One region of the Dactylosporangium sp. NPDC049140 genome, then DNA from elsewhere that is predicted to be linked to it. Evidence: riboswitches for the same ligand, from Rfam matches in the RefSeq annotation. Region 1 holds a riboswitch; each other region holds the start of a gene.
The links. A riboswitch is a leader RNA that binds a small molecule or an ion and turns the genes downstream of it on or off. The one in region 1 is predicted to bind cyclic di-AMP.
Positions count from the first base shown of each region.

Region 1 (3,658 bases):
CCAGGCGCTGCTCACACTCGATCTCGCCTCGCCCTCCCCCGCCGCCGTGGCCGAGCTGGTCGCCCTGGCCCGCCGAGCCACCGCAACCCCGCGGTAAAGCACCAGACCCGCGCGATAAAGCACAAGGGCCGCTCGGCCGCGCGGTCAAGCACAAGACCCGCCGAACCGTTCCGGGCCCCGCCTACGCCTAAGGGGTATGGCCGACGCCATCGAGGATGAGTTTCACGAGTTCGTACGGGAACGACTGCCCGGACTGCGCCGCGCCGCGTACCTGCTGTGCGGCGACTGGACCCGCGGCGACGACATCGTCCAGCGCACCCTGACCGACGTGTACGTGCGCTGGCGGCGCATCCGGCGGGCCGAGAACGTCGACGCGTACGTGCGCACGGTCCTCGTCCACCGCTTCATCGACGAGCGGCGCCGCGGCTGGGCGGCCCGGGAGTCGCCCGTCGACCGGCTGCCGGAGCGGTGCGCCGAGGACGTCGCGCTGGAAGGTGTACCGGAAGGGCTGGAGTTGCACGCGGCGCTCGCGCGGCTGCCGCACCGCCAGCGCGCGGTACTGGTGCTGCGGTTCTTCTGCGACATGTCCGTCGAGCAGACCGCGCGGGTCCTGCGCTGCGCCCCGGGCACGGTCAAGAGCCAGACCTCGGCCGCGCTCGCCACGATGCGGCGCCTGCTCGAGGACCCTTTGGACGCGAGGAGGCCACGATGAACGACCGGCAGCTGCGGCGCCTCATGCACGGCGGTGACGAGGCCCCGGCCTCCCGCGTCGACCTGGCCCGCGTGGTCGCCGACGGCCGCCGGCGCCGTCTTCGGCGGACCGCGGTCGCCGGCGGCTCGGCGGCGCTCGCGCTGGCCGTCGTGACGACGCTCGCCCTCAACGCACCCCGGGCCCCGGCCCCACCGGCACCGGCGGCGACCCCGGTACCGGCCGCTTCCCCACCCGAACCCTCACCGGCCACCGGCCGGGACGGCCGGTCACCGCCGTGACCAACGGCGGACGGTGAGGCCACGGGAGTTACGGTCCGGACCAGCGACGGACGCCGCGGCAGCCCGGAAACACAGATCAGGCGATCGCCGCGACCACCTGCTCGGCCCGGTCGGCGTGCTTCTGGTACGCCCCCGGGAACGCGGAGCGCTGCACCGCCTGCGCGGCACCCGTGACGCTCATCCCCTGCCAGCCCGGCACCCGGCCGAGCGCGTTGAAGAACAGCATCGCCGAGTGCGCCGGGTCCATGAGCTCCGGCACGCTGCCCCAGCCCTGGCTCGCACGCTGCTGGAACAGCCCGATCGAGTCGTGGTCGGTCGAGACGGCGTCGTGCGGCAGCTTCATCGAGGACGGGACGGTCGGGCTCGCCACGTTGTACAGGTCGCTCTCCTGCATCGCGGTGGCCACCGCGACGACGAGGCCCTTGTCCGGCACGCCCTGGGCGCGGCCCTGCTTGACGATGGCGGCGGCGTTGTTCATCTGGGTCTGGTCCAGCCCGGCGACCGGCCGCGGCGGGGCGGGCGGCGGCGGGGTGGCCGGCGCGGGCGCGTCGCCGAGCGTGGCCTGCCCGTCGAGCTCGGTCACGACGAGCGAGGCGTCCCGGGCGTAGGCGGGCGCGGGGGCCGCGGCGACGGCGACCGGCGAACCGGGCGGGCCGGCGGCGGAGCGGCCGGCCGAGCCGGACGCGAGCAGCGTTGCGGACAGGATGACGGCCGACACGACCACGGGCTTGACGGGTTGCAGGGCCCGGCGATGCCGGGGCTGGAACTGGCGTGGCAACGGTTTGAGCGACAGCGGTTTCAGCAAGATGGGTTCCTCGGACGGATGCGGGCGCGCGCCATCGGCACGATCCCGTGGTGCCAAAGGGATCGCGCGGCGGCGGCGAACGGTCAACGGGTGTGACAGGCCAGGCTCAGGTCCTGGCGATCACCCGTCCGGGAGACAGACGACACAGGGCGTCGACGAGCACGCGTGGTTCTCCTTCCGGTGCCGCCTACCGGGTTAGCTGACGGGTTCGGACGGGAGGATTCGCCCTACCGTGACTCGGTCACGGATACACCCCAAGGACTGCGATGGGTCCCCGGCCCGCGACGCCGAAGTGGACGGCGCGGCTCGACGGCGCCTGCGCGGTGACCCCGCTGTTCGGGGTGCGTCGACCGCGGCAGACCACCCGACACTAACCGGCCGTTCAGCCCTCGGCCAGCCGGAGCAATGGCATACCACCCGGCGCACCGAAATGCTCACCGTGCGCTATCACCCGATCGGCCGCCCCGCGCCCGTGACGGTGGCCTTTCACCTGGTACATCGCCCGATCGGCGGTTCGCAGGGCCGCGCCCGCATCCCCCGCCGTGGCATCGATCACGGCCGCCCCGACGCTGACCCGCACCCGCAGCACGTGCCCGTCGTGCACCACCGGCGCCGAGACCGCGCGCTCGATCCGGTCGACGAGCGCGGCCACCCCGGCCGCGTCGAGGCCGGCCAGGTCCTCGGCCAGCACCACGAACTCGTCGCCCCCGAGGCGGGCCACGGTGTCGCTGGGCCGCACGAGCGCGCACAGCCGCTGGGCCACGGCGATGAGCACCGCGTCCCCGGCGTCGTGGCCGAGCGTGTCGTTTACCGACTTGAAGTCGTCGAGGTCACAGAAGAGCAGCGCGCTGTCGCCCCGTCCGGCGCGGGCGCGGCGCACCGCGGCGGCCAGCGGGGACGCCAGGGCGTCGCGGTTGGCCAGGCCGGTGAGCGGGTCCCGGGACGCGCGGCGCACCAGGTCGGCCTCGGCGGCCTTGCGCCCGGTGACGTCCTGCACCTGCAGGATGCCGAAGGCGGGCGGCCCGGCCACGAGCGAGAGCGTCGTGGCGACCCAGATCACGGCGCCGTCGCCGCGCACGCAGCGGATCTCGTAGTCGCGCACCGGGATGCCCTTGCCGGTCGTCGCGGCGGCGAAGGCGAGCCGGGCCAGGTCGAGGTCGTCGGGGTGCAGCAGGTCGGCGACGGGCCGGTCGAGCAGCTCGGCCTCGGCCCGGCCGAGCAGCTCGCACAGGGCGGGGTTGACGCGGGTCAGCCGGGCCTGGGTCGCGCCGTCGACGCCGATCATGCACATGCCGCTGCCGGCGCCGGTGAACGCCAGCCGGAAGGCCTCTTCGCTGGCCGCGAGATGCCGGCGCTCCCGCTGCAGGGCCTCGACCAGGTTGGCGTTGTTGATCGCGATGCCCGCCTGCGCGGCGAGCATCTCGAGCAGCTCGCGCTGCAGCGGCCCGGGCCGGCGCCCGTCGGCGGGCAGGTCGACGCCGAGGATGCCCACCAGCTCGCCGTCGGGCGCCCGCAGCGGCGCGAACAGGGCGTCGAGCGGGTGCCAGCGCTCCTCCTCGGGCACGCCGTCGCCGCCGGGCACCTCGTCGGGCACCCAGGAGTGGATGTGGGCGCTGTGCCGCTCGTGCGGGAGGTACCGCAGCTGCCCCCACGCCTCCGCGCGTTCGAGGTACTCGTCGAGCACCTCCGCCGGGTAGCGCGCCCCGAGCAGCGTCGCGCGCGCCTCCTCGGAGCCGGCGAGCGCGACCGCCTCGTACTCGCCCTCGGGGTGCAGGTAGTTGACCACGGCGACGGTGAACCCGATGCCGTCGACCACCGCGTCCACGATCAGCTGGAGGGTCTCGGCGAGCGTGGTGCCGGTGT
Region 1 is NZ_JBEZDS010000021.1:132,027-135,684, reverse strand. It holds gene AB0B76_RS30325 (polyprenyl synthetase family protein) at 1-97, shown strand, start outside; gene AB0B76_RS30320 (SigE family RNA polymerase sigma factor) at 197-712, shown strand; gene AB0B76_RS30315 (hypothetical protein) at 709-990, shown strand; gene AB0B76_RS30310 (hypothetical protein) at 1,067-1,795, opposite strand; cyclic di-AMP (ydaO/yuaA leader) riboswitch at 1,965-2,107, opposite strand; gene AB0B76_RS30305 (diguanylate cyclase) at 2,178-3,658, opposite strand, start outside.

Region 2 (3,658 bases), on a different contig from region 1:
GCGCGCCAGCGTAGGAACGCCGGGCCCGCCGAGATGTAAACCACCCGACGCGGATCATGGCCGATGGGCGACCACGAAGAGGCGCGGGAAGGGCAGGATCGTGCCGAACGGCTCGCGCGGGTACAGCCGCCGCAGTTCGGTCCGGATGTCCGCACTGAACTCCTCGAGGTCCTCGCCCGACAGTGCGTCGAGGTAGGGGCGCAGCCCGGTGCCCTTGAACCACTCGAACACGGGGTCGTCGCCCGGCAGCACGTGGTAGTAGGTCGTCTCCCACGCGTCGACGGTGAGCCCGGCCGCGGAGAGCAGCCGCACGTACTCGGCCGCGTGGAGCACCGGTGTCGCCGAGCGCGGCCCGGTCGCCCCCAGCGCGCCCGCGAGCCCGGGCGCCCACCGCTCCCGGGCGGCCACGCCGGCCAGGCCCGGGTCGAAGCCGGGGCTCGGCACCTGGAACGCGAGGGTGCCGCCGTCGTCCAGCGCGGCCGCCCAGCGCGGCAGTAGCGTCTCGTGGTCGTCGACCCACTGCAGCGAGGCGTTGGCCACGATGACGTCGAGGGAGCCGCGCTGGGGCCGCCACTCGGCCGCGTCGGCGAGCTGGAAGGTCAGCTGGGCGGTGCGGCGCTCATCGGCGGCCGTGATCATCGACGGCGAGGAGTCCAGGCCCAGGACCGCCGCGTCGGGCCAGCGCTGGGCGAGCGTCGCGGTCATCGTGCCGGGGCCGCAGCCCACGTCGACGACGGCGACCGCGGAGGTCGTCGGGATGCGGGCGACGAGCTCGCGGAACGGCCGGGCGCGCTCCTCGGCGAAGCGCTCGTACTGCTGAGGGTCCCAGGAAGCCATGGTGCCAATGATGAAGGGCCGCCCTTCGAAAAGAGCGGCCCTTCGAGAAGCGGCGTTACTTGACGCGGCCGTACCCGTAGATGCTGTCGACGCTTACCGATGCATACCGCACGACGTCACCGGTGTGCGGCGCGTGGATGATCGTGTCGTTGCCGACGTAGATGCCGACGTGGCCGAGGCCGTTGTAGAAGACGAGGTCGCCCGGGGCCAGCGCGCTGCGCGGGATGTGGGCCACCTTGCTCCACTGGCTGGCGGCGTTGTGTGGCAGGCTCACGCCCGCGGCCGCCCATGCGGCCATCGTCAGGCCGGAGCAGTCGAACGAGTTCGGACCGGCGGCGCCGTACACGTAGGGCTTGCCGAGCTTGCTCTTGGCGTAGTTCACTGCGGTGCCGGCGTTGCCGGAGACGGCCGGCAGGGTGCCCGGGTTGTAGTTCGCCCCGGTGACCTTGGTGCTGCCGGCGTTCTTGGCCTTCTTCTGCAGGTCTTCGAGCTTCTTGACATCGCCCTCGATCTGCTTGCGCTGGTTCTCGAAGTCGGCCTTCTGCGTGTTCTGGGTCGCGATCGTCTGGTCCAGGGTGGTCTTGGCCGCCCGGTACTCCTCGATGCTCTTCTGCTGCTGATGCGTGATCTGCTGCAGCATCGACATCTGGTCGATCAGTGAGCCCGACGACGTCGCGTTCAGCATGGCGTTGAGGTTGCGCAGCTTGCCGTTGCTCTTGAACGCCTCGATCGCGATCGCCTGAACGCCGTCGTTGGCCGCGGCCACGTGCTTCTCGAGGTCGGCGGCCTTCGCCTGCGAGTCGGCGATGTCGATGTTGAGCTTGTTCCACGACTCGATCGTGGCCTCGAGGTCCTTGTTCTGCTTGTCGAGCTGGGCCTCGATCTCGGCCAGCGTCGGGTCGGCGTGCGCGACCGTGGCGGGTGCGAGCACGGCGAGTGACAGGAACCCGATCAGCAGGGTCCGCAGCACCGACCGGCGGGCACGATGTCCAGTGGACAAGGGAGGGTAGACCCTTCTGCACCAACCGCCTACCGGGTTAGCTGACGGGTTCGGGCGGGAAGAGAAGCGCCCTACCGCAGCGTCGCGGATTCACCCCGAATTGCGTGGGTCCCCGGTTCGACGCGCGCGCCCGGAGGCGGGTGCGCGCGGGTTCGATTCGGCGGCGCTTGCCCGGCGCCATCCGGGGTGGACGGCGGACTGCCGAGCAGGCCAGGGCCTAACTTAACGTGATCACCCCTCGGGCGGAAGGCGTGCGCCCCCCTCGATATCTAATAACCTAAAAGTCCGGATTACTGCCGGTTCATCGGCGGTACCACACCGTGACTTTGGTGCCGGACGGTTACGAATTCGGGACTTGATTCCTCCTCTGGAGCGGGTTAAATACACGTAACTTCTTACACCGCCGGTGCAAATAGTTCGGGGGTCCGCAACGTGCTACGGGTCCAGAACCTCGAGGTCGTCTACGACGATGTGATGCTGGTGTTACGGGGCGTGAGCCTCGACGTCCCGGAGGGTCGGATCGTCGCCCTCCTCGGCGCGAACGGCGCCGGCAAGACCACGCTGTTGCGGGCTCTGTCCGGGCTGCTCGGCGTGCACGACGGGGCCGTCACCCGCGGCAGCGTCACCCTCGGCGAGAGGCCCATCCACCGCCTGCGCCCGGCCGCCATCGTCCGGCGCGGGATCAGCCAGGTCATGGAGGGCCGGCGCACCTTCGCCGAGCTCACCGTCGAGGAGAACCTGCGGCTGGGAGCCCACACCCGCCGCCGCGGCGCGGCCGAGGTGATGGAGCGCATGTACACGCTCTTCCCTGTGCTCAAGGAGCGGCGCGGCGCCGTCGCCGGGTACCTCTCCGGCGGCGAGCAGCAGATGCTCGCGATGGGCCGGGCGCTCATGTCCGACCCGGCCTACCTGCTGCTGGACGAGCCGAGCCTGGGCCTGGCCCCGCGCCTGGTCGAGCAGGTGCGCGACCTGATCGTGGAGATCAACCGGGCCGGCACCGCCGTGCTGCTGGTCGAGCAGAACGCGACAATGGCGCTGTCCGTGGCCGAGCACGGCTACGTGCTGGAGAACGGCAAGGTCGTGCTCGACAAGCCGGCCGCGGAGCTGCTCGCCGACGACGACATCCGCGAGTTCTACCTCGGCTCGCACGCGGCCCACTCGTTCCGCGACGTCAAGCACTACAAGCGCCGCAAGCGGTGGCTGTCATGAGCGGTCCGGAGCGGAGCGGAGGGGCCGCTCATCATGAAGCTCAGCTCTCGTCATGCCGTTGCCGTTCCCTATGCGAGGCGGAGGTGACGGCATGAGCGACGTGCTGACGTTCCGTGACGTGCGGCTGAGCTTCGCCGGGGTCAAGGCCATCAACGGGGTCGACTTCACCGTCGGCGCCGACGAGCTCTTCGCCGTGATCGGCCCCAACGGCGCCGGGAAGACGTCCATCTTCAACGTGATCTCCGGGGTGTACCGCCCGCAGGAGGGCCGGGTCCTGCTCGGCGACACCGACATCACCGGCGCGCGCCCGGACCGGGTGGCCCGGCTCGGCGTCGCCCGCACGTTTCAGAACGTCGAGCTGTTCCGCCAGCTCACGGTCGTGGAGAACCTGATGCTCGGCCGGCACCACCACATGCGCTACGGCACCCTGGCCGCCATCGCCTGGCTCGGCCGGGCCCGCCGCGAGGAGCTGGCCAACCGGGCCCGGGTCGAGGAGATCGTCGACTTCCTCGAGCTCGCCCAGTGGCGCCGGATGCCGGTCGGGCTGCTGCCCTACGGCGTGCAGAAGCGGGTGGAGCTCGGCCGGGCCCTGGCCATGGAGCCGCGGCTGCT
Region 2 is NZ_JBEZDS010000019.1:56,292-59,949, reverse strand. It holds gene AB0B76_RS28205 (methyltransferase domain-containing protein) at 55-837, opposite strand; gene AB0B76_RS28200 (NlpC/P60 family protein) at 893-1,807, opposite strand; cyclic di-AMP (ydaO/yuaA leader) riboswitch at 1,849-2,010, opposite strand; gene AB0B76_RS28195 (ABC transporter ATP-binding protein) at 2,312-3,046, shown strand; gene AB0B76_RS28190 (ABC transporter ATP-binding protein) at 3,138-3,658, shown strand, end outside.
Region 2: it holds a riboswitch for cyclic di-AMP, as region 1 does, so the genes downstream of both, AB0B76_RS28200 (NlpC/P60 family protein) here and AB0B76_RS30310 (hypothetical protein) in region 1, are expected to answer to the same signal.

Region 3 (3,658 bases), on a different contig from region 1:
CCGGCCGAGGTGGTGGGTGCCCGGGGTGTGCCCGAACGCGCGGCGGAACACGACGATGAACGCGTTGCGGTCCATGTCGAACTCCCTGAACGGGGTCCGGGTCCTGATGACCTCGACTCCATCGACGTTTATGCAATGGTTGTTCCTACGGAACGTAGGAGGTGATCCGATGTGCGGTGGCGCGCTGACCGGTGCAGGGGTGCCGTCCTCCGGCGGGTCGTAGGACGTCGGCAGGGTGCCGTTGCCGGTGGCGGCGTCGTAGCATCGGATGGCCGGCGCCGCGTCGGCGCGGGTCCGGGAGGGGTGCGGTGCAGGGGTTCGGGGAGCTGGAGGCGGCGGTGATGCGGCAGCTGTGGGCGGCCGGCGGACCGGTCACGGTGCGGCAGGTCCACACCGCGCTCGTCGAGACCCGGGAGCTGGCGTACACCACCGTGCTCACGGTGATGGAGAAGCTGCACCGCAAGGGCTGGCTGCAGCGGGTGCGGCAGGGCCGGGCCCACGTCTACGAGGCGGTGGCCACCCGCGAACAGTACGGTGCCGGGCTGATGCGTGATGCACTGACCGACAGCGGCGACCGGGAGCAGACACTGCTGCACTTCCTGGGCCAGATGACCCTGGACGAGGCGGCGTCGCTGCGCTCGGCGCTGAACACGTACGAGCGGAAGATCGCCTCGCCGTGACCACGCTGCTGCTCGCCGCCTACGCCGCCCTGCTGCTCGCGGTGGCCGGGCCGCGGCTGGGCCGCGCCCGGTGGGTGGTGCGGGCGCCCGGGCTGGGCCTGTTCGCCTGGCAGATGTGGTGCGCCGCGGTCGTGACCGGTGCCACGCTCGCCGGGGCCACCGCGGTGCTGCACTGGGACAACACCCACGACCTGGTCTGCCGGGCGTGGCAGGTGTGCCTCGACGCGCTGCTCGGCGCGCACGGCGTCGCCGCCCAGGCCGTCGCCGCGGCCGGTGCGGCGCTGCTGGGTGCCGCCGCGGTCCGGCTGGGGCTGGCCGGGTGGCGGCTGGCCCGGGCCGAGGGCCGGCAGCGTCGCCGGCTGCGCGGGATGCTGTCGCGGACCGGGCGGCGGCTGCCCGGGCTCGGCGTGATCGTGGTGCCCGCGGACGAGCCCGCCGCGTACCTGCTGCCCGGCGGCGGCGTCCGCGACGTCGTGGTCACCTCCGCCGCGGTGGACCACCTCACCGGCGAGCAGCTGCAGGCGGTCGCGGCGCACGAGCAGGCCCACGCCACCGGCGGGCACTACCGGCTGGTGCGCACCGCCCGGCTGCTGGACCGGGCGTTCCCCTGGGTCTCATGTTTCGGGACCGCCGTCCGGCAGGTCCACCGGCTCGTGGAGCTGCGCGCCGACGACGTCGCGGTCCGCCGCACCCCGCCGATCGTGCTGGCCCACGCCCTGGTCGCGCTCGCCGAGGCCCGCGTCCAGCAGGCCGGCGCGCATGCGGCGGGCCGGCCGGGCACCGGCGATACGGGACCGCTGCTGGCCGCGGACGGCGGCGACGCGACGGAGCGGCTGCACCGGTTGCTGTACCGCCCGCGGCCGCTGCCCCGTGCGCTGACCGGCGTCGCCGTCGGGCTGTTCGCGCTGCTGCCGCTGCTGCCGGTGCTCATCGCCGCGCTGGAACGCTCACCGCTGGCCCCGTAGGTTCCAGCTGCTCGTCGGGCAGCAGGTACCGCCAGCTCGCCGCGACGGTCCCGCCACCGGGCGCCCGGTAGACCGGCCACGGCGCCGCCCGGTCCGGGTCGGCCGCCGGCGACGTGGTGACGGCGCGCGCTTCGTCGCCGCCCTCACCGACCGTAGCGGCGCGGGGCTCGGACTGTGATCGACGCAACCTTCCCGAATCAACTACCCGTCGTGCTATGTCCCGTTCGGCGCCCACGGATCAACACCGTGAACAGGGAAGATGGTTGCAGCTCGGGCCGGTCACATCCTACGGCCCGTAGGAGATGGGGTTGTGCGGAGTGGGGACGATGCGTAAGGTCGGCTCCGGCCGGGCATCCGGAGCGTCGATCGCCCCCGGTCGGCGTCGGTGCCCGGCGCCGCCGAGTCGAAGTCGAGCCGGGGACCCAACCGCAGCATCTCGGGGTGAATCCGCGCCTTCGCAGTAGGGCGTCCTTCCCGCCCGAACCCGGTAGGCGGTCGAGGGAAGAAGGAGCCTCCCGCACGTGCCGCCACGCCGCCCGCGCCGTACCCGGATCATGAGCCGCCCCGCCCGCGCTGTCGTCGCCGTCCTGACCGCGCTCGCGGTCCTGGTGGCCGGTACCGGGACGGCGCAGGCCGAGCCGACCCCGGCGGAGTTGGAAGCCCAGATCGACCAGATGTGGAACGAGCTCGAGCCGACGATCGAGCAGTACAACCAGGTCCACAGCCAGCTCAAGGACAACCAGGCCAAGGCGGCCAAGCTGCAGGAGCAGCTGCAGCCGCTGCAGGCGCAGGTCGACGCCGCGATGGGCAAGATCAGCGACATCGCGGTGCGGCAGTACAAGACCGGCCGGGTCGGCACGATGCAGGTCCTGCTCAGCGGCGGCACCCCGACCGACATGCTGGACCAGCTCACGGTCATCAACGCGATCGCCCGCAACGAACGCTCCCAGATCCAGAGCGTGGCCGCGGCCCGGGACAAGCTCGCCGGGGACAAGCAGACCCTGGACGGGCTGATCGCCCAGCAGGCCGCGCAGGACAAGGATCTCGCCGCGAAGAAGACGCAGATCGAGGGCAAGCTCGCCGAGCTGCAGAAGGTCCGGCAGCAGGCGTACGGCAGCAGCGGCGCAACCGGCGCCCTCAAGCCGGTTGCATGCCCGGTCGACTACCTCGGCGGAGCGGGCGGCACCGCGGCGAAGAAGGCGTGCGAGCTGATCGGCAAGCCCTACATCTGGGGTGCGGCCGGCCCGAAGGGCTACGACTGCTCGGGGCTGACGATGGCCGCGTGGGCGGCGGCCGGGGTGACGCTGCGGCACTACACGAAGTGGCAGTGGGAGGACGGCAAGCCGGTCGCCAAGGCCGACCTGCGCCCCGGCGACCTGGTGTTCTTCTACAGCGACCTGCACCACATGGGCATGTACGTCGGCGGCGGGTGGATGGTCCACGCCCCGACCACCGGCGACTACGTGCGGATGGCCAAGCTCGACGGCCGTCCGATCACCGGCTACCGCCGACCCGCCTGACGTCCTGCCCGGCCCGCGCCGGCAGCAGCGCGACGCAAGGGCGGCGGCGGTGAGGGTGGCGCCGACCGCGATGAGGGCCGCGCTGTGCATGCCGGTGGTGAAGGCGTCCCGGGCCGCCGCGGTCAGGGCGTCGCCGCGGGGTCCGAGCAGCTGCGCGGCGACGTGCAAGGCGGCCTGCAGCTCGACGACGTCTCGCTGATCGGCGGCGAACCGTGGGATTGGTACGTCCCGAAGACCGACCCGCCGGTGCGGGTCAACCAGGTCGGCTACCTCCCGGACGGGCCGAAGCACGCCACGGTGGTGACCGACGCGCCCGACCCGCTGGCCTGGCAGGTCGGCTGGTCGTTGCACGTCGAGTCGGCCGCGGCGGGGCGATGAAGACCCCCGCGGGTTCTCTCGATAAGCCGCGCCCGACGTTCGGCCGCTGCCGGTCAGCGATCGCCGTGCTCCTCATGCGAGCCGCCATCGTCGAGTGTCGGCGTCCCGGCCACGC
Region 3 is NZ_JBEZDS010000032.1:88,331-91,988, reverse strand. It holds gene AB0B76_RS38050 (BlaI/MecI/CopY family transcriptional regulator) at 309-680, shown strand; gene AB0B76_RS38045 (M56 family metallopeptidase) at 677-1,645, shown strand; cyclic di-AMP (ydaO/yuaA leader) riboswitch at 2,032-2,154, shown strand; gene AB0B76_RS38040 (NlpC/P60 family protein) at 2,200-3,165, shown strand; partial or broken gene AB0B76_RS38035 (cellulase N-terminal Ig-like domain-containing protein) at 3,346-3,501, shown strand; gene AB0B76_RS38030 (hypothetical protein) at 3,597-3,658, opposite strand, start outside.
Region 3: it holds a riboswitch for cyclic di-AMP, as region 1 does, so the genes downstream of both, AB0B76_RS38040 (NlpC/P60 family protein) here and AB0B76_RS30310 (hypothetical protein) in region 1, are expected to answer to the same signal.